Linked DNA regions of Pseudovibrio sp. Tun.PSC04-5.I4. The protein of the gene in region 2 interacts with the protein of the main gene of each other region in a pairwise test. Links are inferred from orthologs where the notes say so. Each region holds a gene or a part of one and is shown on either strand. Other genes may lie near its edges.

What was found.
Region 1: the proteins of dnaE (region 2) and dnaQ interact in binary tests that used the Escherichia coli proteins (3 or more experiments, as listed by UniProt). The link is inferred for Pseudovibrio sp. Tun.PSC04-5.I4 from one-to-one orthologs.
Region 3: the proteins of dnaE (region 2) and BLS62_RS08485 interact in binary tests that used the Escherichia coli proteins (3 or more experiments, as listed by UniProt). The link is inferred for Pseudovibrio sp. Tun.PSC04-5.I4 from one-to-one orthologs.
Region 4: the proteins of dnaE (region 2) and BLS62_RS18145 interact in binary tests that used the Escherichia coli proteins (3 or more experiments, as listed by UniProt). The link is inferred for Pseudovibrio sp. Tun.PSC04-5.I4 from one-to-one orthologs.

What each region holds. Positions count from the first base shown.
Region 1 is NZ_FNLB01000006.1:3,015,946-3,023,094, forward strand. What follows is about bases 777-3,720. They hold dnaQ (DNA polymerase III subunit epsilon), read right to left. Parts: upstream 2,632-3,720; coding sequence 1,921-2,631; downstream 777-1,920. Other genes in these bases: BLS62_RS19260 (2-hydroxyacid dehydrogenase), read left to right, coding at 873-1,859; coaE (dephospho-CoA kinase), read right to left, coding at 2,646-3,233; BLS62_RS19275 (shikimate dehydrogenase), read right to left, coding at 3,234-3,720. Outside these bases: BLS62_RS19255 (SH3 domain-containing protein), read right to left, coding at 87-632; more of BLS62_RS19275, read right to left, coding at 3,721-4,067; BLS62_RS19280 (Maf family protein), read right to left, coding at 4,064-4,660; BLS62_RS19285 (pyruvate, water dikinase regulatory protein), read right to left, coding at 4,722-5,570; hemE (uroporphyrinogen decarboxylase), read left to right, coding at 5,998-7,026; protoporphyrinogen oxidase HemJ, read left to right, coding at 7,057-7,149. UniProt on the Escherichia coli protein: DNA polymerase III is a complex, multichain enzyme responsible for most of the replicative synthesis in bacteria. The epsilon subunit contain the editing function and is a proofreading 3'-5' exonuclease.
Region 2 is NZ_FNLB01000006.1:1,684,500-1,692,685, forward strand. The notes cover bases 4,206-8,186. They hold dnaE (DNA polymerase III subunit alpha), read right to left. Parts: upstream 7,841-8,186; coding sequence 4,406-7,840; downstream 4,206-4,405. Other genes in these bases: BLS62_RS12820 (hypothetical protein), read left to right, coding at 4,206-4,328. Outside these bases: frr (ribosome recycling factor), read right to left, coding at 1-389; pyrH (UMP kinase), read right to left, coding at 487-1,206; tsf (translation elongation factor Ts), read right to left, coding at 1,373-2,296; rpsB (30S ribosomal protein S2), read right to left, coding at 2,466-3,287; more of BLS62_RS12820, read left to right, coding at 3,642-4,205. UniProt on the Escherichia coli protein: DNA polymerase III is a complex, multichain enzyme responsible for most of the replicative synthesis in bacteria. This DNA polymerase also exhibits 3' to 5' exonuclease activity. The alpha chain is the DNA polymerase catalytic subunit.
Region 3 is NZ_FNLB01000006.1:743,248-750,445, reverse strand. Bases 2,325-5,317 are described here. They hold BLS62_RS08485 (aminotransferase), read right to left. Parts: upstream 4,411-5,317; coding sequence 3,238-4,410; downstream 2,325-3,237. Other genes in these bases: BLS62_RS08490 (asparaginase), read right to left, coding at 2,325-3,182. In the rest of the region: methylmalonyl Co-A mutase-associated GTPase MeaB, read left to right, coding at 1-719; BLS62_RS08495 (TIGR03808 family TAT-translocated repetitive protein), read left to right, coding at 747-2,117; more of BLS62_RS08490, read right to left, coding at 2,160-2,324; BLS62_RS08480 (SulP family inorganic anion transporter), read left to right, coding at 5,496-7,085; BLS62_RS08475 (EF-hand domain-containing protein), read right to left, coding at 7,165-7,198. UniProt on the Escherichia coli protein: Shows aminotransferase activity with methionine and histidine as substrates, and to a lesser extent also with phenylalanine.
Region 4 is NZ_FNLB01000006.1:2,760,288-2,767,424, forward strand. What follows is about bases 1,665-4,596. They hold BLS62_RS18145 (DNA polymerase III subunit gamma/tau), read left to right. Parts: upstream 1,665-2,160; coding sequence 2,161-4,032; downstream 4,033-4,596. Other genes in these bases: nudC (NAD(+) diphosphatase), read right to left, coding at 1,665-1,767; BLS62_RS18150 (YbaB/EbfC family nucleoid-associated protein), read left to right, coding at 4,111-4,431. Outside these bases: BLS62_RS18125 (sulfate transporter family protein), read right to left, coding at 1-30; BLS62_RS18130 (histidine phosphatase family protein), read right to left, coding at 125-739; more of nudC, read right to left, coding at 802-1,664; recombination mediator RecR, read left to right, coding at 4,617-5,228; BLS62_RS18160 (GNAT family N-acetyltransferase), read left to right, coding at 5,334-5,855; BLS62_RS18170 (class I SAM-dependent DNA methyltransferase), read left to right, coding at 6,252-6,734; BLS62_RS31755 (hypothetical protein), read left to right, coding at 6,731-6,958. UniProt on the Escherichia coli protein: Part of the beta sliding clamp loading complex, which hydrolyzes ATP to load the beta clamp onto primed DNA to form the DNA replication pre-initiation complex.

The DNA.
Region 1 (7,149 bases), 1.3 Mb from region 2 along the record:
GATGAGCATATAGCTTCAATAAACAAACAATAAAAAGCCTCTGCGATTATTCTCAGAGGTTTTTTATTGGAGCATTTCGAAACTGATTAGTTATTGATTGTTTCGTTTTTATAAACACCAAATAACCTGCTTTGGTCGATCCAACCTTCAAAATCCTTACCAGAAATACGGCAGTAACCATCAATACATTCAACAACACCCGCAAGAACCAACGGTTCTAGGTATGCTTTTATTGGTTCATTGGGACCAGGGCGTTTTCGCAGGGGTGTTGTTTCAATAACATTTAACCATGGCGTAACAAGTGCGGAACGGTAACCAGTCAACAATGTTTTGAAGACCCAGCCTTCTTTGCCTTCCCAGTCACGAATGCGGCGCCAGTCATCATATTCCTGAATAATTTCAACAGGCAGTCTACTTCTTACGAATGTCCAGCCTATATCGTGACTTCTGCTAGGACCCATCCGGACATTTACCCGATCTGATTTGAGACTAACAAACCGGGGGACTGGTAAGCCGGATACTCCAGAGCCCGCAGACTGCGCACTAGCAGTAATTACGGATGGAAAAACAAAAATAAATAATAGAAAAGCGGTTGCGAGGGCACCAAGAGCACGAAAACTTATATTTTTCATAGCGATACCGAGACTTTCCGTAGGGCAGATCCGTAATTTAGACTAAAATCGCGACACAAGTATCATAGCTTACATCTCGCGATATCCGCTAGTGGCTGCTATTAGATGTAGACGCGTTTGACAAGTCTTGTTTTCACCGGAACACTTGGTAATGAAACTTTGACAGCCTTTAAGATATTGACTCATATGGCGAGTGGCCAGAGTTAATAAACTTCATAATTTTGACAGAAGGCGGGGACGATGCCCAAAAAGAAGCCGATTGTGGTTGTGACACGGAAACTGCCAGATGTTGTTGAAACACGCATGCGGGAACTTTTCGACACACGTTTGAATGAACATGATAAACCGTTTACCCAGGCAGAACTTGTTGAAGCCGTCAAAACTGCAGATGTCCTTGTCCCAACTGTTACTGACCGCATCGACGCGTCGATTCTTGCGCAAGCCGGCCCTAATTTGAAGATAATAGCCAACTTTGGTAATGGCGTTGACAATATTGATGTGATTTCTGCCAATAATCGCGGTATCGCCATAACAAATACAGCTGGTGTGATGACCGAGGACACAGCTGACATGACAATGGCACTCATCCTTGCCGTTCCGCGTCGCCTTGCAGAGGGTATGCGTAAACTCGAAAACAAAGAATGGGATGGATGGTCTCCAACGTGGATGCTGGGTCGGCGGATCTGGGGTAAGCGTCTTGGCATCATCGGTATGGGCAGGATCGGTCAAGCGGTTGCCAGGCGCGCGAAGGCGTTTGGTATGTCTATCCATTACCACAATCGAATTCGCGAACCACTGGAGCTTGAGGAGCAGCTGGAAGCTACATTCTGGGAGAGTCTCGACCAAATGCTTGCACGGATGGATGTTGTCTCAATCCATTGCCCGCATACGCCCGGCACTTACCATTTGCTTTCTGCGCGCCGTTTGAAGCTGATGAAGCCAGATTCTTACATCGTGAACACAGCTCGCGGTGAAATTGTGGATGAGAATGCCCTCCTTCGTCAGATTGAGGCGGGAGAGCTAGCCGGCGCAGCATTGGATGTGTTTGAGCACGAACCAGCTGTCAATCCGAAGCTCGTTGCCTCAGACAAGATTGTTGTGCTGCCTCATATGGGTTCAGCAACCATTGAGGGACGTATTGATATGGGTGAAAAAGTCATCATCAATATCAAGGCCTTCATGGATGGGCACCGTCCACCGGACCGTGTTCTACCATCCATGCTCTGACAAAAACAAAGCGCTTCGAGAGGTCGAGGCGCTTTTCTTTTATAATATCCATGAGTTAGAACTATTTCAGGTACTTATTCCAAGCTGGATCCGTTTTCATTCCTGCGAGAAACTTAGCATGAGCCTCGATTTCTTCCTCTGATAAAACCGGGGGGAGGGGAACCGGGCGTTGCAGAGCAACTGCACGTTTTTCTGGCTCAAAGTCACCCATTGAATCGAGATCGATCGATTCATCATCTGGCATAAGGCCCAGATTTTTCTGCTTGCCGCCGTTCATCTCAAGATAAACTTCAGCCAGCAATTCGGCATCAAACAACGCGCCGTGATAAACACGCTTAGTGTTATCAACGCCATAGCGCGAACACAGCGCATCCAGAGAAACAGAACCGGTCGTGAATTTTCTGCGGGCCAGCTTTAGTGTATCCAACACCTGCGTGACTGGAATTTTTGGTTTGTTACAACGCCCTAACTCCATGTTGATGAACCCCATATCAAAGGGTGCGTTGTGAATGACCAAGCGAGAATCTCCAACGAAGTCAAGGAACTCATCAGCAACGTCGACGAACAATGGTTTGTCCGAGAGAAACTCCGCTGAGAGGCCATGGATGCGGAACGCTTCTGCCGGCATATCTCTTTGCGGATTCACATAGAGGTGACAGGTTCTGCCTGTCGGAATGAAATTGAAGAGCTCCACTCCGCCGATTTCAACCAATCTATCACCATCAAGCGGATTAAGACCTGTGGTTTCAGTATCGAAGGAGATTTCGCGCATAATTATACCGTTCTTTAAGCGATGGACGACACAGCCCGCATGATAGCACCAACTGCCCGGCGTGCGGTTTCAACACCCAGTCCGGTATCGACAATAAAATGCGCTTTTTTGCGTTTTTCTGCGTCGTTTAACTGTTTTGCGTAAATAGCTTCAAATTTGTCTTCTGTCATGCCCGGTCTTTCAAGAACGCGTTTGCGTTGTACATCATATGGCGCGGAAACGACGACAACGGCATCCACAGACTTGTGTTTGCCAACTTCAAAGAGGAGAGGGACGTCCAGAACGACAACTTTGTGTCTTGCTTGTTTCGCATTTTCTAAAAACTCGGCCTCAACTTCCTGAACCAGAGGATGAATGAGACTTTCCAGCAAAGTCATTTTTGCTTTGTCATGGAGAACTATTTTTCCAAGTGCTGCCCGATCTATATGACCATCGTTTACAACACCGGGAAACGCATTCCCGACTGGCTCCACTGCCTTGCCAGCGTAGAGGGCATGGACTGCTGCATCAGCATCATAAACCGCAGCCCCAGCTTCAGCAAAGAGCTTCGATGTTGTCGATTTACCCATTCCTATAGAACCGGTCAGACCCAGAATAATCATTCAGGTAAGTCCCATCTCTTTTACGATCATCTCACGAAGTTCAGCTGTCACATGAGGGCGAACGCCAAACCATTTCTCAAAACCCGGCACTGCCTGATGAAGCAACATGCCCAAGCCATCCACACTTGGGTTTCCTTGCGCTTTTGCTTCACGAAGCAGATTGGTTTGTAACGGGGAGTAAACAATATCCGTCACGACAGCAGATTTCGACAGGTTATTAAGGTCGATAGTAAGTTCTGGCTGTCCGGCCATACCAAGAGATGTGGTGTTTACGAGTAAATCCGCTTCTCCAAGTGTTTCCCCCAGAGTATCCCAAGAAACTGCGATGGTATTTGGTCCAAAATGATCCGCTAGTTTCTGCGCTTTTTCCAGCGTTCTGTTTGCGATATACACTTCTGTGAACCCTCTTGAGAGCAACGCCCAAATTATCGCGCGAGAAGCACCACCGGCACCCAAAACAATAGCTTTATTCCCGTTGTTATCCCAATCCGGCAATATTTGATCCAGGTTTCCCAGAAAACCAAGACCATCAGTATTTGAACCGTTCAATACACCGTCTTCATCCAACCAAAGCGTGTTTACAGCACCAATCGTTTTGGCTGCATCGTCTAGTTTTTCGGCGGCTTTATAAGCGTGTTCCTTGTTGGGAATAGTCACGTTGCAACCAACTAACCCATGCTTTGCTAGAGAGCCATAGAAAGTCTCTGCCGTTTCTGGTGGGACATCCTGGGCAATATACGATCCTTCAATGCCGTGTTGTTTAAGCCAGTAACCGTGGATCAAGGGAGATTTGGAGTGGCCAATAGGATGTCCTGTAACAGCAGCGTTTCTCATTTCTTCAAAACCTCAATGCTGCGCAGGTAATCCAGTAAGGCCAACAGCGGCAGACCAAGGACTGTAAAATAGTCACCCTCAATTTTTTCAAACAGTTGAACACCTTCAGCTTCCAATTGATAAGCGCCGACACTGGAAAGAATTTCGGTGCCGGTCCGGTCAATGTACCAATCGAGGAAGTCTGTTGTGAGATGGCGAACGTGGAGGACTGCGGTCGAAAGACTCTCCCATACAACTTCGCCGTCTTTCACAATACAAGCAGCGGAGTGGAGAGCATGGCTTTTGCCTGAAAAGTTTTCCAATTGCTGACGAGCAGCTTTCAGATCTTCAGGCTTCACCAACCGCGTACCTTCAAAAGCAAGGATCTGATCCGCGCCAATAACGTAAGCACCATGATGATGTGCCGAAACTTCTTTCGCTTTCGCAACGGATAATTTGGCTGCAATCACTTTTGGATCCACACCAGTGGAAAGCAATGGCTCTTCTATCTGGCGTTCATCAACATTTGCCGGAATCCTATCAAAGATAAGTCCAGCATTTTCCAAGAGAGTTGCGCGGATTTTACTTCCGCTGGCTAAAACCAGTCGTGTCATACCCTACTTTCCAAAACTGAGGATTTCTTGTGCTCTTCATTGGGATAAATCGTTGAGCTTCTCAATATTCTTCTTCTTCTTTCTGTTCATTTTTATGCTTTCTGAGCAATTCCATAATTTCTGCTGCCGTTTCCTCAATGGAACGACGTGTCACGTCAATCAAAGGCCATCCATTTTCTGCACACAATCGTTTCGACATCGCAATCTCCTGCGCGATGGACTTACGATCCACATAGCTGTCGTTATCCGTTTTGGCATCAAGAGTGAGAATACGGTTTTGGCGAATATCCCGAATGCGTTCAGCCGTCGCCATCAGACCAACAACAAGCGGCTTTTTGGCTTTAAGAAGCTGGCGGGGAGGGCGTATATTGGGGACCAGCGGGATATTTGCCGCCTTAATACCCCTATTTGCCAGATAGATACTGGTTGGCGTCTTTGATGTTCGGCTGATACCGACCAGAATTACATCTGCTTCATCCAAAACACCGGCTATCTGGCCATCGTCGTGCATCATGGTGAAGTTCATAGCGTCCATACGGCGGAAGTACTCATCATCCAAGACATGCTGCCCACCCACACGCCATGTCTCTGTGACGTTCAGATAGCTGTGAAAGACCTGGTAGACGGGTTTGAGGATGTTTACGCACGGTAGGCTCAAATCCTGACATTTCCGCTCCAGGCGGCGGGCGTAAGCTTGTTCCACAAGCGTGTAGAGAACAATTCCTGGTGCAGATTCAATCTCATCCAGCACTCTACTCAACTGTTTGTCATGTCGGATAAGCGGATAAACATGCTCAATGGGCTGGATATTCTCATATTGTGCTGTCGCAGCACGCACGACAGTCATCAAAGTTTCGCCAGTGGAATCCGAAACCATGTGCAAATGGAAGTAGTTAGAGTGGTTACCCAAGGTATCATCCTCAACATGCCTAAGAGATTTGGGAAAACTGTTCAAATCTCCATGTGCCGCCAATTTAATGCCCGCTGACCCTATTTCGTCAACAATTCTATATTTTGAGAATATTGAATTCGAAATGAACTGGAAAACAGGGATTGCACATTCCCACGAAAAAAATACACAGGACAGCTTGTGGGATGAACTGTGATCTGTGGTTATATTGAAGATAGTAACCTATTGAATCATAAAGAAAAACAATTAGTTTTCGACTCCTGTGTAGAGTCTTGCTTGTTTTTGATCTGTGACTTATCCCATAAGTGTTTTTTCAGTTAAGAATTGTGGAATTTAATTGATCCCTGCTATTCACTCACTAATAGAAATAGAAACAAGAAAATAAGAAGATTCTTTTAAAGCAGGCTTTGGATAAAAGAGGCGATTGATGCAATCTCATGAAAGAGCGGTAATGCGCGTTTTGGCAGGCGAAAAACTAGAGCGCCCACCAATCTGGATGATGCGACAAGCAGGCAGGTATTTGCCTGAGTACAGAGCTATACGAGCTCAAGCTCCAAATTTTCTCGACTTCTGCTACAACACCGATCTTGCAACAGAAGTTACTCTCCAACCAATTCGTAGGTATGGCTTCGATGCTGCCATCCTATTTTCTGACATCTTCGTAGTTCCAGATGCGCTTGGCTACCCTGTAAAATTTGAGGAGGGTCGAGGACCAGTTCTCGAACCACTCTCAATCGAACTCGTTGATAAACTTGATCAAGCTAGGACAATGGAGCATTTGGCTCCTGTTATTGCCACAATCAAGCGTTTGAGAGCTGAGTTACCGACAGAAACCACGCTTCTAGGCTTCTGCGGAGCTCCGTGGACGGTTGCTTGCTATTCTGTGGCTGGTCATACCACTCAGGACCAAGTTGCCGCTCGTATCGGCTCCTACAGGGATCCTGCGCTCCTGACTGCTTTCATCGATCATCTGGTTGAAGCTTCTATCAGCTACCTTGTGGCTCAGCTGGATGGTGGTGCTGATGCGCTTCAGATCTTTGACACATGGGCAGGTGTTTTGGATGACATTGGATTTGAACAGTGGTCTGTTGGTCCAACTCGCAAAATCGTTGATGGCGTGAAAGCTCAGCGCCCCAATGCGAAGATCATTGGTTTCCCGAAAGCATCCGCAGCGCGGCTAAAGCGCTATGTTGAAGGTACTGGTGTTGATGCAGTAGGTCTGGATTGGACTGTTCCTGCAGAAGTTGCTCAGGAAATTCAGAAGATTGTTCCTGTTCAGGGGAATATGGATCCGATGCGACTGGTTGCCGGTGGACGTGCGCTTGAAACTGGAATAGATCACTCTCTCGAAGTTTTAGGCAATGGCCCGCATATCTTTAATTTGGGTCATGGCGTTGTGCCGCAGACACCGCCAGAACACGTGGCTGAGATGGTGAAGCGCGTAAAAGGCCTGTAATCGGTTATTACAAATATTGAGGCGCGGATTATGGATGATGCATATTCCTGGGCGAAGTCCCTACACATAATTTCTGTAGTTGCTTGGATGGCAGGATTGTTCTACCTCCCGCGCCTTTTTGTC
Region 2 (8,186 bases):
TGACGCGCAGCGATCTTTGCTTGTTCCGCAAATTTATGCGCAACTTTGACGAGTTCGAGGCGACGCTCTTCATTAAGCTCAGGTATTGGCAAACGCAGCATCATTCCATCCACAACCGGATTCAAACCAAGGTTTGACTCACGAATCGCTTTTTCAGTTGCCTGCAACATAGTGCGGTCCCAGACCTGAACAGAAATCATGCGAGGCTCAGGAACACTCACAGTTGCCACCTGATTGATTGGCATTGGAGAACCGTAAGCACTGACAGTGATCTTATCCAGCATGCTTGCAGAAGCACGACCAGTACGAAGACCGGTAAACTCGTGCTTCAAAGCTGAGATAGCACCACTCATGCGGCGTTCAAGATCGCCATAGTCCAGCTTAGCCATGTTTTCCTCTTTCGCGTATCATCTTGAGAACCGGGTTCACGTAATGTGAAACCGGTCCAGGTCACAAATAAACCGTCAAACGCACTCTACGCGCTTATCAGTCTTCAATGACCGTAAACAGCCCCTGTCCACGCAGCACTTTCACAAGCGCGCCAGACGTCTTGATGGAAAAGACAACTACAGGAATAGAGTTGTCTCGGGCAAGTGCAATCGCAGTCGCATCCATGACTTTGAGGTTCTTTTCAAGAACTTCCCCCGGTGTAAGCGTATCAAATCGCTTTGCATCCGGCTTTAGCTTGGGATCTGCGTCATAAACACCGTCAACACTGGTTCCCTTTAGGAAAACATCACATTGCATTTCAGCAGCGCGCAGTGCCGCACCAGAATCAGTTGTAAAGAATGGATTGCCCGTACCGCCAGCGAACAAAATGACGTCACCATCTTCCATATAACGCTCAGCACCGCGCTGGGTGAAGCTTTCACAAATGGAAGGAACAGGAACAGCGGAAAGCACACGCGCCTGAATGCCTTTTTTATTCAAAGCATCGGCCAGCGTGAGCGAGTTCATGATTGTTGCCAGCATACCCATATGGTCGCCGGTGACACGGTTGGCGCCCTTGGCAGAAAGCGCAACACCACGGAAGATGTTACCACCACCAACAACAATACCAAACTGCGCGCCCAGGTTTACGGCCTCAGATATTTCCTCAGCAACCCGCTCGACCACTTTCGGGTCGATTCCAAATTGCTGGTCGCCCATCAGCGCCTCTCCTGAAAGTTTCAGAAGAACTCGTTTCCAGCGAACACCCTCAGACATAGTAAACCTCTTTTGCAATGCGCATCCACAAAAAGTGGTTCCAGCTTTCCGTTAAAACACGCGTAGGAACAAAGAGCCAAAACAACCAACTTGAACCAGCATAAACGTCAGTTGTTATAGCTCCAGATACAAAGAGGGCGTCGACTGAATCGACGCCCTCAATAAATTAGTTACCAGCAGCAGCCGCAACTTCAGCAGCAAAATCTGTTTCTTCTTTTTTAATACCCTCACCAAGGGCAATGCGAACAAAGCCGGTGAGTTTAACAGGAGAACCGATTTCTTTAGCTGCTTCTTCAACGGCCTTCTCTACAGTCAGATCAGGGTTGATAACGAAAGACTGTTTAACCAGTGTAACTTCTTCATAGAACTTACGCAGGCGACCTTCAACCATCTTTTCGATGATGCTGTCAGGCTTACCAGACTCACGAGCCTGCTCAACGTAAACAGCGCGCTCACGCTCAACCGCATCAGCGTCCAGCACGTCAGTGTTCAGTGCCATTGGGTTTGTAGCTGCAACATGCATTGCAATCTGCTTACCAAGAGCCACCAGCTTGTCTGCATCACCTGCAGATTCAAGAGCAACAAGAACACCGATTTTGCCCAGACCATCGCTTACAGCGTTGTGCACGTAAGAAGCAACAACACCTTCAGAAACGGACAAACCAGTTGAACGACGAAGGGACATGTTTTCACCGATGGTGCCAACAGCCTTGGTAATTTCGCCTTCAACGGTTTTGTCTGAACCTGGGTAAGGTGCAGCCGCAAGCTTCACAACGTCGCCATCAACAGTAAGCGCGGTTGCAGCAATGTCGCGAACCAGCTTCTGGAAATTGTCGTTACGTGCAACAAAGTCAGTTTCGGAGTTAACCTCAACAACAACAGCTTTATTGCCTGCAGTTACAACTGCAACAAGACCTTCAGCCGCAACACGGCCAGCCTTTTTAGCAGCCTTAGCAAGGCCTTTGGTGCGCAGCCAATCAACAGCTGCTTCCATTTCGCCGCCTGTTTCTTTCAGGGCAGCTTTACAATCCATCATGCCAGCACCGCTTATTTCGCGGAGCTCTTTTACCATAGCAGCGGTAATGCTCATCATACGCCTCATGAACGGGAGTGTGTCATAAAAAATCAGAGGAAACCGACGTCCCTGCGGATCCATCCGATTTATCGCATAGCGACAGTGACACTTCGGCAAAACTCGCCAAAAGGGTCACATAAAAACTGAACGGGAAGCGCATGAATGCGCTTCCCAAAAGAAAGCCTTAGCCTTCGCTCTTGTCAGCTTCTACTGCTGCAGGAGCAGCTTCCACTGCTACAGGAGCAGCTTCTTCAGCAAGAACAGGTTCTTCAAGGAATTCTTCAGATTCGCCAAGATCGATACCCATAGAACCGGATGCGCGTGCGATGCCGTCAATAGCAGCGCGAGCGATCAGGTCTGTGTAAAGAGTAATTGCGCGACCAGCATCATCGTTACCAGGTACTGGGAACGTAATACCGTCTGGATCACAGTTGGAATCCAGGATCGCAGCAACCGGAATGCCCAGACGACGAGCTTCCTGAATTGCGTTTGCTTCGCGGTTGGTGTCGATAACAAAGATCAGGTCGGGAATACCGCCCATATCTTTAATACCACCAAGGTTGCGCTCAAGTTTCTGACGCTCACGGTCGAGGAACAAACGTTCCTTCTTAGTCATGCGGTTAGCATCACCACCTTCGAGCAGTTCTTCAACTTTACGCAGACGCTGGATGGACTGAGAGATTGTCTTCCAGTTGGTCAGCATGCCGCCGAGCCAACGCGCGTTCACGTAGTACTGAGCAGAGTTGCGAGCAGCTTCTGCAACAGCTTCTTGAGCCTGGCGCTTAGTGCCAACCAAAAGAACGCGGCCACCAGCAGCAACAGTGTCAGACACAGCTTTAAGAGCCTGGTGCAGAAGCGGAACTGTCTGACCAAGATCAAGAATGTGAATGTTATTGCGAACGCCGAAGATGTAATTGTTCATCTTTGGGTTCCAGCGGTGTTTCTGGTGACCAAAATGGACGCCAGCTTCCAGAAGCTGACGCATAGTAAAATCAGGCAAAGCCATGCCTTGTTCTCCTTAGTTTTCCGGTTTAATCCTCCGCAGGGCAGCACTGACGTGCAACTCACTAACCGGATGGAGCTCACCACAAGGGCAAACCCCGCCCTGCGTGCGGGATGGTGGGCTTATAGAACCCCTTTTCAAGAAGATCAAGCGCCCATGAATTAAGATCAACATATTGGCCAGAAATAGTAAATTAGGTGCATTTCACTCCTGTCATCACACATGGAAGGTTTAGCCGCTTCAAAGCCTCAAGCTGGCGACACAGCAAGCTGTGGAAATGCGCATTACACATAACATTACGCAAGGTTAAGATGCTAGCAAGCGGCTAATAAAAACCTGAATTTGGACATATTTTAGATGATATTCAAAAAACTGGCCATAGCGGCGCTCATCGCATTGACGCTGGGTGGCTGCGCAAAAACAATCAAACTGTCAGATGTCGATACAAAAAAAATCACAAAATCTTCAGTAAAGCCTCTAAAGAACCGGCATGTCAGAGAAGGACACATCAACACCCACGGTATTCAGCACGGCCTATTGGGCGTTGTAGTGACAACAGCAATGAATGCAGCTTCTGGCGCATACAGCGAAATGGCAGCAATTCCAGCGGCAAAGTATGATCCACAAACCGCCATGCGCACCCGTTTGACGAAATATCTACAACGCACCCGCAAGTTTCACTTCAAGGGCACGATTAGAGGCCCGTACAGCAAAACAACAATCAATGAAGAAAAACGAGCAGCAGCTCTCACGAAGCTGGCAAAGGAAACAGGCTATTCCGGCTACTATCTGGACATCTCGACTGTTTCTTACCAATCAGAAATGAAAGGCGCTGGCTGGTTCGCCACAGTCAACCACAAGTACCAAGGCCGCGCACTTCTCGTTTCTGCAAAGAACGGAAAAATCCTCGCTGCCTCCACTTGCTTTATAATACAGAACTCAGACCTGAGTGAACTTGCAAAATCAGGCCAGAAAAACGTAGACCTAGTTGCAAAAGAACTCGGCAACTCATGCGCTGAACAGATCATCCAAAGTATATTCTGAAATAGATGGAAACGAGAAACCCCGCTAAATTTACTTCAGCGGGGTTTCAAAAGAATAATACAGCGACTCGGATCTACTTAGGACATCTGCACGTCCATAACCCCAGGAAGAGTTTTAAGAGCGCCCGACAATTGCGGGGAAAGCTGATAGTTACCCGGAAGTTTAACTTCCACCTCACGCTGACCGTTATCCAGCAGCACAACGCAGCTCACCTCTCCATCACCACCACGGCGTAATTGCCGTTGCAGGCTTTGAATTGGATCAGCCGACCCAAGGAAAATACGCAGCGTGCGATGCACTCTACCCGCGACCTTCTCCAATGGCTCAACCTGCTGAATTCGAACACTCACTTCGTCATCACGCATATCAGCTTGCACCAACAGAACAACTGACTGCCCGGGCTCAAGCAAGTCACGATACTGATTCAGGCTTTCAGAAAACAGGACAGCCTCATATTGACCAGTCGGATCAGAAATACGGACAATCCCCATTTGATTGCCTGTACGCGTCTTACGTTCTTGTTTAGCTGTTACTGTTCCGGCAAGACGACCAGCAGAGGAACCTGCTTTCACAGAACGTTCAAAATCCTTCCAGAGCTGAACGCGAAGCTTGGAAAACAGCTCACGGTATTCATCCAGAGGATGGGCGGAAAGATAAAATCCAACTGCTGCGTACTCTTTTTGCAACTGCTCTGATGGCAGCCATGGATCAGCGGGATTCAAGATCAACGGTTCAGGAGTAGCCCCTCCTCCGAAGAAATCATTCTGCCCGAGTTTCTTATTCTCTTCAGTACGCTGCGCCATCCCGATTATGCGATCCAAACCATCCATCAATTGGGCACGGTTCGAATTCAATCCATCAAAAGCCCCGGCTGCGATGAGATTTTCAATCGTACGTCTATTCAGAACCTTCGGGCTAATACGGGTCGCAAAATCCGCCAAATCTTTGAAAGGCTTATCACCACGCGCCTCAACAATATGTTCAACGGCGTGCTCACCAACACCCTTGATAGCGCCCATTGCATAAAGGATTTTGCCATCCTGCACCTCAAAATGCGCACCAGACAAATTAACAGAAGGCGGCACCACCTCAATGCCCATACGCACGGCTTCCTGACGAAAGTCACTCAACTTATCCGTATTGCCAAGATCAAGCGTCATAATACCGGCTAGGAATTCAACGGGATAATTCGATTTAAGCCAAGCTGTTTGATAGGCCACCAACGCGTAAGCAGCAGCATGTGACTTGTTGAAGCCATAGTTCGCAAACTTGGCAACAAGGTCGTAGATCATCCCGGCCTGATCTTTATTGACCTGCTGCGCAACCGCACCCTCGACAAAGCGTGCGCGCTGAATTTCCATTTCAGCGGCAATCTTTTTACCCATAGCACGGCGCAACAAATCCGCTTCACCAAGAGAGTAACCAGAAAGCACCTGTGCGATCTGCATCACCTGTTCCTGATAGACAATAATACCGTTTGTCTCAATCAGGATTGGCTTAAGGAGCGGATGAAGATAATCCGGTTCTTGCTCTCCATGCTTTACCGCATTGTAAATCGGGATATTGTCCATCGGGCCCGGACGATAAAGCGCAACCAGCGCAATAATATCTTCGAACCGATCAGGCCGCATGCCTGCAATAGCGCGGCGCATTCCCTGACTTTCAAGCTGGAACACGCCAACCGTCTCACTGGCTGCAAGCATTTTGTAGGTGGCTGGATCATCAATGGGGATTTCATCAATTTTAACAGTGATACCGCGTTTTTTGATATGCGTCACAGCAGTATCAATCACAGTCAGCGTTTTCAGGCCCAAAAAGTCAAACTTAACAAGACCAGCAGCTTCAACCCACTTCATATTGAATTGAGCAACAGGCATATCGGATCGAGGATCACGGTAGAGCGGAACAAGCTGCTCAAGCGGACGATCTCCAATCACAACACCAGCCGCGTGGGTTGATGCGTGACGATAAAGTCCCTCAAGTTTTTGCCCAATTTTCAAAAGGCGGTCAACAACCTCTTCTTGCTTGGTCGCTTCTCGCAGTCGAGGCTCTTGCTCCAACGCTTCACTCAAGGTTACTGGGTTGGCCGGATTCCCAGGAACCAGCTTACTCAACCGATCCACCTGACCATATGGCATCTGCAAAACACGCCCGACATCCCGCAACACAGCTTTCGCCTGAAGTGTTCCAAAGGTGATAATCTGCGCAACCTGCTCACGACCATACTTGCGTTGTACATACCGGATCACTTCTTCTCGCCTGTTCTGGCAAAAATCAATATCAAAATCCGGCATGGAAACACGGTCTGGATTAAGGAAACGCTCAAACAGCAACGAGAACCGCATAGGGTCCAGATCTGTAATCGTCAACGACCACGCAACGAGCGATCCCGCACCGGACCCACGACCTGGCCCAACTGGAATATCCTGCCCTTTGGCCCATTTGATGAAGTCAGCAACGATAAGGAAGTAACCGGGAAACTTCATCCGGATAATAATAGAAAGCTCGTAGTCTAGCCGATCCCAGTAGTCTTTTTCCTCAAGATCTGGCGCCAGACCATGAAGGTCCAGACGCGCACGTAAACCTTCCTTAGCCTGACGGCTCAACTCGTCCGACTCAACACGTTCCGCCTCTTCACCGTCAGCATCGGCCCCAGCAAAGCGCGGCAAAATCGGGGCACGTTTCAAGGGCCTATAATGACACCGCCGTGCGATATTGACAGAGTTCTCTAACGCCTCAGGAAGATCGGAGAACAGGTCCATCATCTGGTGACGAGACTTAAAACAATGATCTGGTGTTAATTGCCGGCGGTCAGTTTCAATGATAACCCGACCTTCAGAGATAGCGATAAGCGCATCATGTGCCTCGTAATCATCCGGATTAGGGAAGAAAGCTTCATTGGTTGCAACAATAGGAATACTCAACGAGTAGGCAAGGTTCAGGAGATCAGACTCAACATCTTCCTCACCCTTCATATTATGGCGCTGCAACTCCACGTAGAGGCGATCGCCAAAGGTATATTGCAACAACTCCAGCCGCGCTTTGGCAAGCTCAAAATCACCTTCCTGCAACAGCGAGTTGATTGGCCCGTCACTTGCTCCAGTTAAAACAATAAGACCGGCAGATTTATGCAGCACACCCGCAAGGGGAACATTTGCTTTGAGGCCCGGCTCCGTATCCAGAAACGACCTGGACACCAAATCCATCAGATTTTCATAGCCCTCCTCATTTACAGCAAGAAGAACAAGATTACTGACAGCTTCATCGCCGACCACGTCTGGCTGATCGTCAAAGTTCACGCAGACCTGGCACCCGATTATGGGTTGAAGGCCAGCCCCGAACGCTTTTTCCGAAAACTCCAGCGCACCAAAAAGGTTCCCGCTATCCGTAACTGCGATTGCAGGCTGCTCATCTTGGGAAGCCAGATCAATCAGCTTCCCGACAGGAAGAGCGCCCTCAAGCAGGGAAAAAGCGGAATGAACGCGAAGATGGACAAAGCCGGGAGAGGACATTTTGAACCTTTTAGTTCGCAGGGTGTACGCAACAGTAACACTCCATTTGAAGGAGCTAAAAGTAAAATGCAATTCTCGAACAAATCACACCACTGGTTATCCCGAGTTTCCAAACCTCTCCACGCCATTCTAGGTACAGAATTTATGGCAACATCCCAGCAAGAGCATCTCCCCACATTAGACAACTGCTAGTAAAAAGAACGATTGAACCAAAAGCGGCGGCTTCACGAAGAATGTATGTCATATCGAGCATCTCTAATTTGAACTCCATTTGTATTCGTTATGTTCCACTAATGTTCTCATTCAAACAACCCCCAATTTGGTGTGGTTGAGCGGATGGTTAATG
Region 3 (7,198 bases), 940 kb from region 2 along the record:
CTGTTGATCCCTCTTCCACCCGTACTGGCGGCTCTATTCTGGGTGACAAGACCCGCATGGCACAGCTGGCTGTTGACCGGAATGCCTATATCCGCCCTTCCCCCACGGCTGGCACATTGGGCGGGGTTGCCGCTAAAACCCGAGAAAGTATGCTGCTGTGCGAAGCGGCCGGGTTTGATGTGATCCTTGTTGAGACTGTTGGCATTGGCCAATCGGAAACAACGGTTGCGCAGATGGTTGATTTTTTCCTCGCCCTGATGCTTCCCGGTGCGGGTGATGAATTGCAGGGTATCAAGAAAGGCGTTCTGGAAATTGCTGACCTCATCGCCGTCAATAAAGCTGAAGGGGATGGGCTTACTCGCGCGCGCCTTGCCGCGTCGCAATATAGGACCGCGCTGCACATTTTAACACCTCGTTCCAAACATTGGTCTCCGCCTGTTGTTACCATTTCCGGTTTGGCCAATGTAGGTCTTGATGATCTCTGGAGCCAACTCAACATCTTCAAGGAACGGATGCAGGCTAACGGAGACTGGGATAAAAAACGCGCTGAGCAGCAGCTTTCGTGGATGTGGGGCCTGCTCAATGAGAAGCTTCAGACAGCTTTGAAAGCAAACCCAGAGATTAAATCTGCACTGCCGGATGTTGAAGCCGCCGTTAAATCAGGCAGACTGCCCGCAACTGCAGCAGCCAGTAAGCTCGCCAGTCTCTTCGGTATATAAGGGGCTTAAAGATCGCTCGGGGATACTATGACATCAGAACATGAAACTCTTTCCAGACGGGCTGTATTGGGTGCAGGTGTTGTTGCCGGTGCGGGCTCTCTCATAGCCTCTAAGCAGGCACATGCGTCCCCTTCTCAGCGTCCGGTCGTGAGGGAGTTTCCTGCGCCTTTATCTCCGCGTGACATAACAGCTGAGCTTCAAGCTGCGATGAACAACGCTGCTGCGAGTGGGACTATTCTTCAGCTTGGCGCTGGCGAGTACTTTTGCTCTGGCCTCAAGTGCCCCAGCAATTTGACGGTTCAAGGCGTTCGCGGGCATACACGCCTTATTCTTTCAGGCAACAAGCAGCTGATCACTGCCCATAACGCTCATACAATACGCCTCCAAGATCTGACGCTTGATGGTGCCCAGTCCAAACTCTCAGAGGATACTTCCGGGTTAGTCCAGTTCTCACAATGTAAAGAGCTTGAGGTGATCTCCTGCGCAATTACCGGCAGCTCCAAGTCTGGTCTCGTGCTGGAACAGTGCTCGGGGTCCATCTCAGGAAATCAGATCAACACGATCAGTGAGGCCGCGATCCTCAGCTACAATGCTACAGGGCTCAGCATTGAGGGGAACAACATCCATGATTGCGGTGACGGGGGTATACTCGTCTACCGCTGGTCTGACGGGCACGATGGCACGATCATTTCCAATAACCGTATTGCAAACATAGCAGCCAAGAGCGGTGGTACTGGCCAAAACGGAAATGGCATCAATGTGTTTCGTGCGGGTGATATCACCATCTCCAACAACAAAGTCAGCGATTGCGCGTTTTCTGCCATACGGGCCAATGCAGCGTCTAATGTTCAGATATTGGGCAACTCCTGCCAGCGGTCCGGCGAAGTTGCGCTGTTTGTCGAGTTTGGCTTTCAAGGGGCCATTGTCAGCAATAATCTGATTGAGACCGCAGCCAATGGCATCTCCATTACCAATTTCCGCGAGGGTGGACGCCTCGCTGTGTGCTCAAACAATGTGCTTCGCGATATTACTGGCACCGGTCCTTATGCTGTAGATAATCCAACTTTTGGCGTGGCGATTGGTGTTGAAGCGGATACGAGCGTAACCGGTAATGTGATCGAAGATGCTCGCGTAACTGGCATCAACCTTGGATGGGGGCCGTATATGCGGAACCTGATTGCCTGCCAGAACACGATCCGAAATGCGCCGATTGGAATTGCCGTCAGCTTTGCAGCCAAAGAGCAATCAGCTCTGATCTCTCAAAATATGCTGGCAAACTGCAACGTGAATATCGCGGGTTATGCTTGGGATGAGCAAGTAAGTGGCGATTTGGCCCTTTTGGCGGATAGCTTGCCTGAAACGATTGTTGTCTCCAACAATCTGGTAAGCTCTCGTTAGAGGCAACAAGGCAGGAGAGGTTCCCCTGCCTTATCAGAGATTTTATAGCGCTTTCAGATGGCGTTTGATGTCTTCTACCGGACGGACTTCTCCAACGAGAATATCGCGAAGATTTTTGAGTTGCTGGTGCTCCCATGTATGCAGGCCTTTTTCTTCCTCATCGGAAAGAACCAGCAAGGATCTGATAACAGAGGCCATCATCACTTCAGCGCCGCGTACCGCCCCATCATCACACTTCAACGTCACGCCGAAGCCAAGCTCTGGCAGTGCTGCGCAGAACACGCCTTCTGCACCGGTCTTTACAAACACACGGCCTTTGAAAATGTCCATGATCTCCGTACAGAACCGGTTTTTACCGGCCACCATGTAGGGCTCGTTTACACATGCCTCATACAAGGTTTCGGCCGCATTAGCGCGCACTGGATCAAGGCCAACGCCTGTTGCAAAGCGAGCAAATGCCAGAGCGGTTTTCTGCTGCTCCATGGCATAGGTTGGAATGGAACACCCATCCGTTCCGCAGGTGTCGCGGCCAATGATGCCGCCGCTCATTTGCTCAAGAACATTGCGTACTTCCTGCTGCACCGGGTGGTCATAATCTGTGTAATTCTGAGTTGGAACACCAAGAACCTTGGCCATACCAAGGAAGCCAGCATGTTTACCGGAACAGTTGTTATGCAACGCACATGGGCTCTCGTCAGATTTAATGAGCTTTTCGCTGTCGTCCATGTGCTTTGGCCATTGGGTGCCGCACATCAGGTCGTCCTCCGTCAAACCTGCCTTGAAAAGCATGACGCGTGCAGAACTAGCATGGACATGCTCGCCATTATGGGAAGCACACGCAAGAGCCAGTTCCGCATCTTCAAACGCAAGCGCTTCTGCTGCGCCAGATTCCACCATTGGAATGGCCTGAAGGGCCTTAATCGCGGAGCGAGCAAAGATACCCTGCTCAACATCACCCGCGCTGTAGGCCAGCTTGCCATCGGCATCAACGATCGCGATTGACCCACGATGGCGGCTCTCGACAACATTGCCGCGTGTTACTTCAACGAGTACAGGATTATCCATCAGTTTTCACTTCCAAAGGCTGGATTAGCAATCAAAGGTTCTGGCTGTTCCCTCTTCAGGAAATTGCCATTTCGCCCATCCACTTTCGGAGGCGCCCCAGTGCTTCTTCCAATACACTGTTCTTTTTGCAAAAACAAAACCGAAGAAACGTGCGTGGACCCTCTGTCCCGTAAAATGCAGATATCGGCACGGCTGCAACACCGGCTTCTTCCACCAGTTTCTGGCAGAACTCCACATCATCACAATCAAAACCCAACGGAGAAAAATCGCAGGTGACGAAGTATGTTCCTTCACAGGGCAGCACATCGAAACCCATGTCTTGCAGTGGTTTTGAGATCAATTCGCGTTTTGCTTTCAACTCGCTTTCAAGGGAGGCGTAGTAGTTATCTTCTTTGTTCAAGCCATATGCGACTGCTTTTTGCAGGTTTGGCGGTGTTGTAAATGTGATGAATTGGTGGGCCTTCGCAATCGGTTCCAACAGGTTTGGTGCAGCTGTAATGTAGCCCACCTTCCAGCCCGTCAGCGAAAAGGTTTTGCCCGCAGATCCAATACGAATACACCGATCCCGCATGCCCGGGAAAGTCATCAATGGGGTGTGTTTTTCATCGGAAAAGACGATGTGTTCATACACCTCATCACAAATGGCGTAGCAGTCATGTTCAATGCAAAGGTCTGCGATGAGTTGCAGCTCTGCCTTGCTAAACACCTTTGCACTGGGGTTCATCGGGTTGTTGAGCAGGATCGCTTTGGTCTTGCTGGTGAATGCTTTGCGGAGCTCTTCCTCCGGCAGTTTCCATTCTGGTGGTCGCACCTGAACGAAGACCGGCGTTGCGCCTGCCCGCTTTACCAGTGACAGATAACAATCGTAGAGCGGTTCAATGAGGATCACCTCATCCCCCGGTTCCACCAGCGCAAATATGGAATCCGCCAAGGCTTCCGTGGCGCCCGAGGTGACCATCACCTCAGTCTGCCAATTAACATCCAGATCATAGAAGCGCTTGTTGTTGTCTGCCACGGCTTGGCGGAGCGTCGGCACACCGAGCATAGGCGGGTACTGGTTCGGGCCTTCCATCAGGGCATCAGCTGCGACCTGACGAATATCTTGCGGACCGTCAACATCTGGAAACCCTTGCCCCAGATTGATGGCCTTATGTTCCATCGCCAGACGTGACATTCGCTCAAACACCGTTGTTTCCAACCCGCTAAATATGGAATTTGTCGGTTTCATCTGGGCTCTCCCTCGCCTGCGGCGCTCTTTTGCGTCCCGACAAGCTAACGATTTGCTTTGCGCCTGCAAAGCCTGCATTGGGAGGATATTTCACGTATTTCCACATGGAATGACGGCGGTGCGGTCAATGCGTGCTTGTGTGGTTTTTGTTTGGGAGCTGCAAGCACTGAGACCACCGCAGGGCAAGCCGTGCAGTGTGGAGCGATGAACCCGATAAACGAGTGTGGCAAGGCGTGCAGGTGTTGCCTGCGCAATGTTTATTATGTGAGTCTTCGGCAGCAGCTGTCACGCCTTGCCCGGGCTTTTGGTATGAAGCACTCGACCTTATCCTGTAAGACGCGACCGACAAGTCCTCTTGCCGAGGCAAATCTCCTTGTCATGACAGCTAACCGCTAAGAGAGGTTAACTTTCACCACTAGACGCCAAACAGGTTGGTCCCCACCCCTCAGGCCATGCAGTCTCACCTAAGGTTTGCTTCACAGGACCAGCTGAAAAGATACGTTACCTCTTATCAGTAGCCCCACCCGGCCCACGACTCGCAACTGACGGCCCGCCACGGCCCGTGTTCGTGGGCACAGGATTTAGATTAGCGGAGGTTTTGGTAAGGGGGATAAGGTTTTGTTAGGATCGCTTAGATGGCGGCGGCTTGGGCTCTTTCGCGACCGAAGGGATTGCACTCTTGGCTCTAGGTCCCGGCTCGGGGGCCGGGATGACAGCGGAGGGTTGGTTGATGCGGTAGTTTGGTTGACACTGAGAGAATAACAAAACTATGTCATCCTCTTCAGCGTCTTCCCGCACTTGATGCGGGATCCAGAGGCAGGAGTTCAATCCTCCACGAATACATGGCGCACTCCCTCTCCTCAAACGCATAGCTATTATACGTTGATGGGATAGCCTTTTTGTCGATAGTCACGTATAAGCGCCGCAAAAGGGAGACTTAGACCGCTCATTTTTCAGCGGTGTCCTAGCTTAATCGCTCTTGTCCTTAACCAGAAAACGACTTGTTTTCACACGGGCTTCACAGTGCGTGCCTAGGATTTGCCCCGTATTCAAAAAAGTACCCATAACCCCATTGGAGGTGCTACTTGCATTCGTCCACGAAGGCGCCCGCGCCCGAAAACTCTGGCTTTACAGCCAATATTATTAAAGTTGAGATACTCTCTGGCCTCACAGTTGCTCTTGCGTTGGTTCCAGAAGCTGTCGCTTTTGCATTTGTTGCTCAGGTAGAACCGCTCGTTGGTTTGTACGCAGCCTTTATCGTCGGCATTATCACCGCGGTTTTCGGTGGTCGTCCGGGCATGATTTCTGGCGCGACCGGTGCGCTTGCCGTTGTTATGGTGTCTCTTGTTGTCACATACGGTGTGGAATATCTTTTTGCCACTGTTGTGCTGATGGGTATTCTTCAGCTCATCTTCGGGGTTTTACGCTGGGGTAAGTTCATCCGCATGGTTCCTCATCCAGTGATGCTTGGGTTTGTAAACGGTCTTGCGATCGTGATCTTCCTTGCGCAGATGGGTCAGTTCCAAAGCGTTGATGCTGCAACCGGCGTTACCAGCTGGCTGGCTGGCATGGACATGATGCTGATGCTGGGTCTTGTTGCGCTCACCATGGTTGTGATCTGGTACCTGCCAAAGCTGACCAACGCAATTCCTGCTCCGCTGGCAGCTATTGTTCTTGTTTCTGTGATCGTGATTGGCCTTGGTCTTAACGTTCAAACTGTTGGTGATCTGGCTCCTATCGCAGGCGGTTTGCCAGAGTTTCATATCCCGATGGTTCCGTTGACCTTTGAAACTTTCATGATCATCCTGCCGTACTCTGTCATTCTTGCAGCTATTGGCCTCATCGAGAGCCTTTTGACGCTCAACCTTGTTTCTGAAATGACAGATACACGCGGCGGCGCTTCTAAAGAGTGTCTTGCTCAGGGCGCTGCAAACGTTGTGACTGGCTTCTTTGGCGGCATGGGCGGTTGTGCAATGATTGGTCAGTCTATGATCAACGTGAAATCAGGTGGCCGAACACGCCTTGCAGCGATTGCTGCATCGTTGTTCTTGCTGAGCTTTATCCTGTTTGCGTCCTCATTGATTGAGCAGATCCCACTGGCAGCGCTGGTTGGTGTGATGTTCATGGTTGTTATTGGCACCTTTGCTTGGAACACCTTCAAGATCTTACACAAAATCCCACGTATCGATGCAATCGTGATTGCATTGGTGACTGGCGTGACTGTGTATTCTGACCTTGCTATCGCTGTTGTGGTTGGTGTGATTGTCTCCGCACTTGCCTACGCATGGAATGCGTCCAAGCGCATTGATGCGCACAAAACAGTCAACTCTGAGGGCCAGAAGATTTACAAGCTGGAAGGCCCGTTGTTCTTCGGTTCTGCCGCTGGTTTTCAGGAGATCTTTGATCCGCAGTCTGATCCAGATGACGTGATTGTTGATTTCATCAATTCGCGCGTGGTGGATCACTCCGGTCTGCAAGCCATTGATGCGCTTGCAACACGGTATGAGCAGGTTGGTAAAACCCTTCATCTGCGTCACCTGTCTCCAGATTGTAAAGACTTGCTGCACAAAGCTGGCGGCATGGTTGAAGTCGCTGTCATGGAAGATCCGCACTACGGTATTGCTGTTGACTATGATGCTGAGATGCATACCGAAGTTAAACCGCATAACGCGTGATACGAATTGAGATATGAATAGAGAAGGCGGAGCCAACCAGCTCCGCCTTTTTTTGTTAGGTTCTGCTTAAGCTTGATGCTTAGCCGCGCTGGCCTTGTCCCTGACCCTGACCC
Region 4 (7,137 bases), 1.1 Mb from region 2 along the record:
AGAAAATGCTTTTATTGCTGTCGATAACATATCTTGTGCCGAATTAATGAAAACAGATGGCACTTAGATAAGCATTTCCCCCTGCTTCAACAAGGGCTGCCTCGTGTTGATACAGGCTCTTCGTTCAGCTCACGAGTGCAACCTCATCAATAAGCTGCCAGTTCAACTGGTCAATTTTCGCAGAGCATGCATCCAAATCCGCAGGATCAAACTGGAACCAGCATCCACCACCGACATTCGGCGGTTGATCAAATTGTCGTTGGATCGCCACGTTTGCCAGATGGCATTTGAGCAAGGTTCCAGCAGCGCCATGACCGGAAAACAACACCGGATCTTCTGCTGGCATGGAACTCAAAACCGCTTTAATCGCAGTGATTACGCGGCTTTGTGCATCGAGGGCACGCTCCCAGCCGCGAACACTGATTGCGGGACGTGAGAAGAAATCGTCCGCGACAAGTTCAAACTCGTCTGGCGGCAAAAAGCCGGTTGAGCTGCGGTCATTTTCATGCAGGTTTGGTGCTGTGGTCAGCTCAACTCCCAAATGGTTTGCAATGATCTGGCCGGTTTCAATCGCCTTCTTCTCTTTACTAGAGATAACGTGCTCAATTTCCAGCAACCAAGGTTGGCGCAGACCTTGTTCCAGCCGAGCCCGTCCTTTATCCGACAAGTCCCAGTGCGGAACTGGTGTTGCCGGATCAATATCGACATTCGGATGGCTCAAATAAATGCAGTAACTCATGACACCTCCCCCGGTGCCATTTGACACCCGTTAGATAACCACTGGCTCTACGCAACCATGGGTCATTTTCCCTCAGTAAATATCTTGATCAAATGATGCGCGATTGAGATGTCAGGGGGACAAATTAATCCTGACTCAGCTTCGCCTTGGAGCATCCTCAGTGTCTCCTCTTTGGTAAACCACTGACAATCCTCCATTTCTTCATAGTCGATATTCAAGTCCGTGGTGAGCGCTTCCCCGTGAAATCCGGCCATAATGTTTGAAGGAAATGGCCATGGTTGGCTGGCGATGTAGGTCACCTTGCCTACCTTTACGCCTGCTTCTTCAAAGACTTCACGACGCACCGCGTCTTCCAACGTCTCACCCGGTTCAACAAATCCAGCCAGCGTTGTGTAGACATTTTCCGCCAAATGGTAGGGACGCCCCATCAGGCATTTATCCCCGTGAGTGATCAACATTATCACCGCTGGATCCGTTCTTGGGAAATGCTGCGCTGAACAGGAGGGACAATCCCGGCGATAACCAGCCTCAGCAAGCTCCGTTGGCTTTCCACATTGAGAGCACATTTTGTGCGACAGATGCCATCTGCCGACTGCAGCAGCTTGAGCCATCATACCGAATACTTTGGAACTCGCTGCGCGCTTCATTGCAATTCCACGCAAACCGTAAGCAGCAAATGGGCCCCGTTTTTCCAGCTCTTCTTCCAGTGTTTCCGCGTCAGTTGAATAGCGCACACCGAAATATGGACGGTCGCTATCTTCTTCATCTAATCCGAGAAAGATGGTTGTTGCGTCCTTGATCCCTAATGTTCCCAAGACCTCAGCTGTATGTTGGACTGGATCGATTTCCTGTTCAATATTGAAAATAAAACTGTCGTTCGCCTGTATCAGAAATCGTGTCTCGGACGCTGCTTTTAAAGACTTAACCCATTCTGTATCCTTACGTTTTTCTCCGCAGCGATTGAGGGTATTTGCAGAGTAACAAAGGGCAGAAGAAGCATCAAATGCCTCAGTGGTTTCGGCCTGCATTTCGAATTCCTTAAACTATAAAATTAATGAGAGTGAAGCCGAGATACCATTGAAATGCAATGACTGGGCGACACTTTCTTCGCTAGAGCTCATGTGAGAAGAGGACTGTTTCACACTCTCGTCCACAGAGACGAGCGGTAGGCGTCAATGAACACTTGCAAAATTTAAACAAACCGCCCATACACCTTTTCGGGAGGTTGGTGGTGGACGAGCCACTCGCCAACTGGGTCAGATCCGGAAGGAAGCAGCCCTAACGAGTCCATGGCACGGGTCATCGTGCCAGCCTCCCACCTATTTTCTCCGCGCCCACACTCGACAAGCGGCCGGTCTTCGTCTTGAATGGCCGGGAATTAGTTTTACCTTGCCTTTGAGTTGGCAGAGGATTTGGGCGATATGGACGGAACAGACCTTCAAAACGAACATCAAGCAGCAAACAGCGCCGAAGCACCCGCTTCTGGCGGCAGTGACGGTGCTTACCGCGTTCTCGCCCGAAAATACCGACCAAGCTCCTTTGATGACCTTTATGGTCAGGAGCCGATGGTCCAGACCCTTCAAAACGCATTCGAGACTGGCCGTATCGCTCATGCATGGATGCTGACGGGTGTTCGCGGTGTTGGTAAAACGACAACAGCGCGTATTCTTGCGCGCGGGTTGAACTACGAAATCCCCGGCGAAATTGATAAGGCTACCATACACTTAGACAAACTCGGCGTTCACTGTAAGGCGATCATGGAAGGTCGTCATGTTGATGTGATCGAGATGGATGCGGCCTCTCATACCGGGATTGACGACATTCGCGAAATTACCGAGGCAGCTCGGTACCGGCCTGCGAGTGCGCGTTATAAAGTGTACATCATTGATGAGGTGCATATGCTCTCCAAATCGGCGTTCAACGGCCTGTTGAAGACGCTGGAGGAGCCGCCTGAGCATGTGAAATTCATCTTCGCGACCACAGAAATCCGCAAGGTTCCCGTAACTGTCCTCTCCCGTTGCCAGCGGTTTGACCTGCGCCGTATTGAGAGCTCTACGCTTGTTTCTCTGCTGCGCGCTATCTCTGGCAAAGAGGGAATAGAAATTTCCGATGAAGCTCTGGCGCTGATTGCCCGCGCGGGTGAAGGCTCTGCACGTGATTGTTTAAGCCTGCTGGATCAAGCTATTGCGCATGGTGCTGGCCGCATTGAAGCGGACGAAGTGCGCCAGATGCTTGGCCTTGCTGACCGCAGCCGTGTGATAGATTTGTTTGAGCATGTGATGCGCGGCGATATTGCCAGCGCACTGGATGAGCTTAAAGCCCAGTATGAAGTGGGTGCCGATCCGGCAGTTGTCCTCTCTGACCTTGCAGACTTTACCCATTTGGTGACGCGCCTAAAGGCTGTGCCTAAATCCGGTGATGAAGCCTCCGTGACTGAGAGTGAGCGATTGAGAGGCCGCGAGTTTGCTGAGAAGCTTTCTATGCGTATTCTTTCTCGCACATGGCAGATATTGCTGAAGGGAATTAATGAGGTGCAGACTGCACCTAAACCCCTAGCCGCTGCTGATATGGTGCTGGTACGGCTCTGTTATGCCTCTGACCTTCCCGACCCTGAGGAAGCATTGAAGCTTTTGAAGTCCGGTAAGTTCTCACCCGCTGGTGGGGGCGCCCCAGCAGGCAACGCCCCGCAAGGTGGTGGCGGGTCACGCGCAAGCGCCGTTTCTGGTGGCGGCGGATCAGTTCCCCAACTGCGTACAGTCGCTGGCGGGCAACCAATGGTCCAAGCGGTTGGTACTCCAGCTCAATCTGCTCCGCAAATGCGCCGCGCTGAAGAAGCACAAGAAAAAATTGCGATCCGATCCTGGCATGAGGTTGCGCAGCTCGCAGCCAAAATGAAGGACATTCCGGTTAAGGTTTCCGTTGAGCGTGCGCTCCGGCTCGTTAACTTTCAGCCTGGCCGCATTGAGGTGCAACCTACCGAGATTGCCACTTCTGATGCCGCAGGTGAGCTTGGCCGAAAACTGACTGAATGGACCGGTCGACGCTGGATTGTTGCGGTTAGCCGAGAGCAAGGTCGACCGACTTTGCATGAAGAAAAAGAAGCCAATCAACGACAGTTGGTTTCTGATGCGCATTCTGATCCGGAAATCGTCAAACTGATCGCTGCTTTTCCTGGCGCGAAGGTTGTTGATGTTCGCATTTTGAAGCAGGAGGAAGATATTCCCCTTGAGATTGCTTCTGATGTCACGGACCTAGATCCCGCAGAATCTATGGATTTCACCGAGGATTTCTAAGGTTTTCATGCTATGAAACCTTAGAGGAATAATGACAGAGCGCTTAATCACGCTCACCTAAGCTAAAGGAGCCAGTCGATGGACTTTCTCAAAATGATGAAGCAAGCCAAGCAGATGCAGGAAAAGATGGGCGACCTTCAGAGTGCAGTCAGCGAGCTTTCAGTTGAAGGTGTTTCAGGCGCAGGCATGATCACCGTTACCTTAAATGGTAAGGGCGAGATGACTGGTTTGAAGATCGATCCATCCCTGATCAAAGCTGATGAATCCGGGGTCCTTGAGGATCTTATCCTCGCTGCGCATAATGATGCGAAAGCCAAAGGCGAAGCACTGGTGCAGGAACGCACTCAAGAGCTGATGTCCGGCATGGGCCTGCCCGCAGGTATGAAACTCCCCATGTGATTTGAGTTGAGGGCCAGCCCACCTGTTGCTTTTAGAGCGCAAACAACTGGTGTTTTGGTCTACCTCCTCCGGAATACTTATTCCCTCTTGCCCGCCGAATTCGGCGGGCATAGTTTATCTGGCATTGCCTGCAAAGCTGATTTGCACAAAGCCCCTTTCCTTCTCGCAGTGAGCATACAAGTCCGATGAGTACACGCAGGGTCGCTGGTCCCGAAATTGAACGCCTCATTCAGTTACTCTCCAAGTTGCCCGGCCTTGGCCCGCGCTCTGCCAGACGTGCTGCCTTGCATCTCATTCAAAAGAAAGATCAATTGTTGATCCCACTTGCTGAGGCGATGGGCGTGGCGGTGGAGCATGTGGGCATTTGTTCCCAGTGTGGTACCGTTGATACCAGTGATCCTTGCACCATCTGCTCTGATCCGCGCAGGGATAGCACCACCATTGTGGTTGTGGAAGATGTCTCTGACTTGTGGGCGCTGGAGCGGGCATCGGCTGTGAGAGCACATTATCATGTCCTCGGCGGAACCCTGTCTCCACTGGATGGAATTGGCCCTGATGACTTGCAAATTTCCAAGCTTGTGGAACGGGTCGAAGGCGGTAACGTGGTTGAGGTTATCCTCGCAGTGAATGCGACCGTTGAAGGGCAAACAACAGCGCACTTCATTACGGACCAGCTGACGCGCTTTGAAAATGTGCAGGTAACACGCCTCGCACACGGTGTGCCGGTTGGAGGGGAACTTGACTACCTTGACGAAGGCACTCTGGCGCTGGCTTTGCGAGCGAGAACAAAGTTTTAGCTGGGTTTAGCCTCGCACATTCTGCGGGCATTACTCCTGATGGCCGCAGAATGTGCGTTGGTTTGAAAGGAACGCATTTTTTCTGCGTTGAACTGGGTATTTGATATGAACAAATCAGCCGCTTCTGAAATTGCCGATTTTTCCGTTCGCAAAACGCAGCGAAACGATGTGAATGAGCTACTGGCACTCCTCAATCAGATTATCGAGATGGGGGGAACAACTGCCATGGAGAAGAAGCTGAACAAGGCTGAGTTCCTTTCCTCGTTTCTTGAGGCAGACATTCTGGAGAGCAGCGTTTGCGCGATTGACCGCGAGACAGGCGAACCGCTTGGCTTTCAGATCGCCAGCCATTACGGAGATATCCCCGCAGACTGGGTTGACATAGGCACCTTTGTAAAGCCCGGCATTCAAACCCGAGGCATTGGCAGCGCACTCTTCAAAGCAACCCTTGCAGCACTTGAGGGTAAGGAGCTGATGGCGATCAACGCAACCATCCGAGCAGACAACACAGGTGGCCTTGCCTACTACAACTCTCGTGGGTTTAAAGACTACAAAGTGTTGACGGATGCCCCATTAGCGGACGGGACGCCGGTAGACCGGATTTGTAAGCGGTATGATTTGGGGTGAGTGCTGATCATCGGCTCTGGCTGGAGCTGGTTTGTGGGTGGACTCGATGAGGCTGGAGCGCTTGGCTCTGGATCCCGGATCAAGTCCGGGAAGACGGCAGTGTTGGTTATCAAGAGCGTTACATCGGCTGATGTCATCCCGCACTTGATGCGGGACCTAGAGCGGAGGGTTCGGCGTTGGTGTGATTTTGGACACTGGCCAACATCTGGAAGGTAATCGCGTAATAATTGGGAATGTTCGCTGCCATTGTTAGTCCAGTCGTCTCATCTCGCAATTGTTGAAGATTTGACTTGAGCCAGCCATAATCGGGACACAGATTTTTCGCGATAGACTTGTAGAAGGCCTTTCTGGCAGCATTGCTGGATGGAAAAGCAGTTTTAAACGCGGAGTGCCTGAATGTCGTCTCGACTGTATGGCGAATTTGCCGAGCAATATGATGAGGCGATCCAGGAGAACATTTACAATGCTCTTTTGGAACGCCCGACCCTGCTGGGTATGCTGCCTCCGCTGCAAGGGCTGAAGGTTCTGGACCTCGGTTGTGGGCCGGGCGTGTACGCGCAGTTTCTCCATGAGCATGGGGCTGATGTAACCTGCATTGATGCCTCTGAGCAGATGCTTGGGTTGGTGAAGGCCAAGTTGGGCGGACATGTGAAGTGCTATACCTCTGACCTCTCCCACGGATTGCCGAAGGATGCGCAGGGGCCGTATGATCTGGTGATCTGCCCGCTCATGATCCATTACATAGAAGATTTGGATACTCTGTTTTCCGACATCGGCAAGGTGTTGAAGCCGGATGGGTTCTTTATTTTTCAACCCATCATCCACTTGTTGATGCGCAGTGCTCGCCCAGTGGTGCCTATTTGCGGCAGGAGTATGTGAGCGAGGATTGGAACACGATTGGGCAGCCAGTGGAGGTGAGTTTCTATCGCCGTCCGCTCTCCATGCTGTTTGGCTGGCTCGCCAATGCCGGGCTGTGCGTTGTGGACCTGCATGAGGGGACGCCTGCCGCTGAGATGAAAGAAAAGTCGCCTGTGCATTACGAAAAACTGACGCGAAATCCGAACTTTATCTTCTTCAAATGCGCGAGACATAGCACCAAGTAGGTTACCTCTTGGATATCTGACAGATACTCGACTCAGTTAGTTGCTAACATTTATGTTAGTCGCAAATTATTACAAGAAATAAGGCGTGTTTTTCGCAGAACCATGCGGTTCCCCGCAATTTCATGTGGGGAATAGCTGAATCATTTCAATCAGGTAATGACTCTGCGACACTCACATTC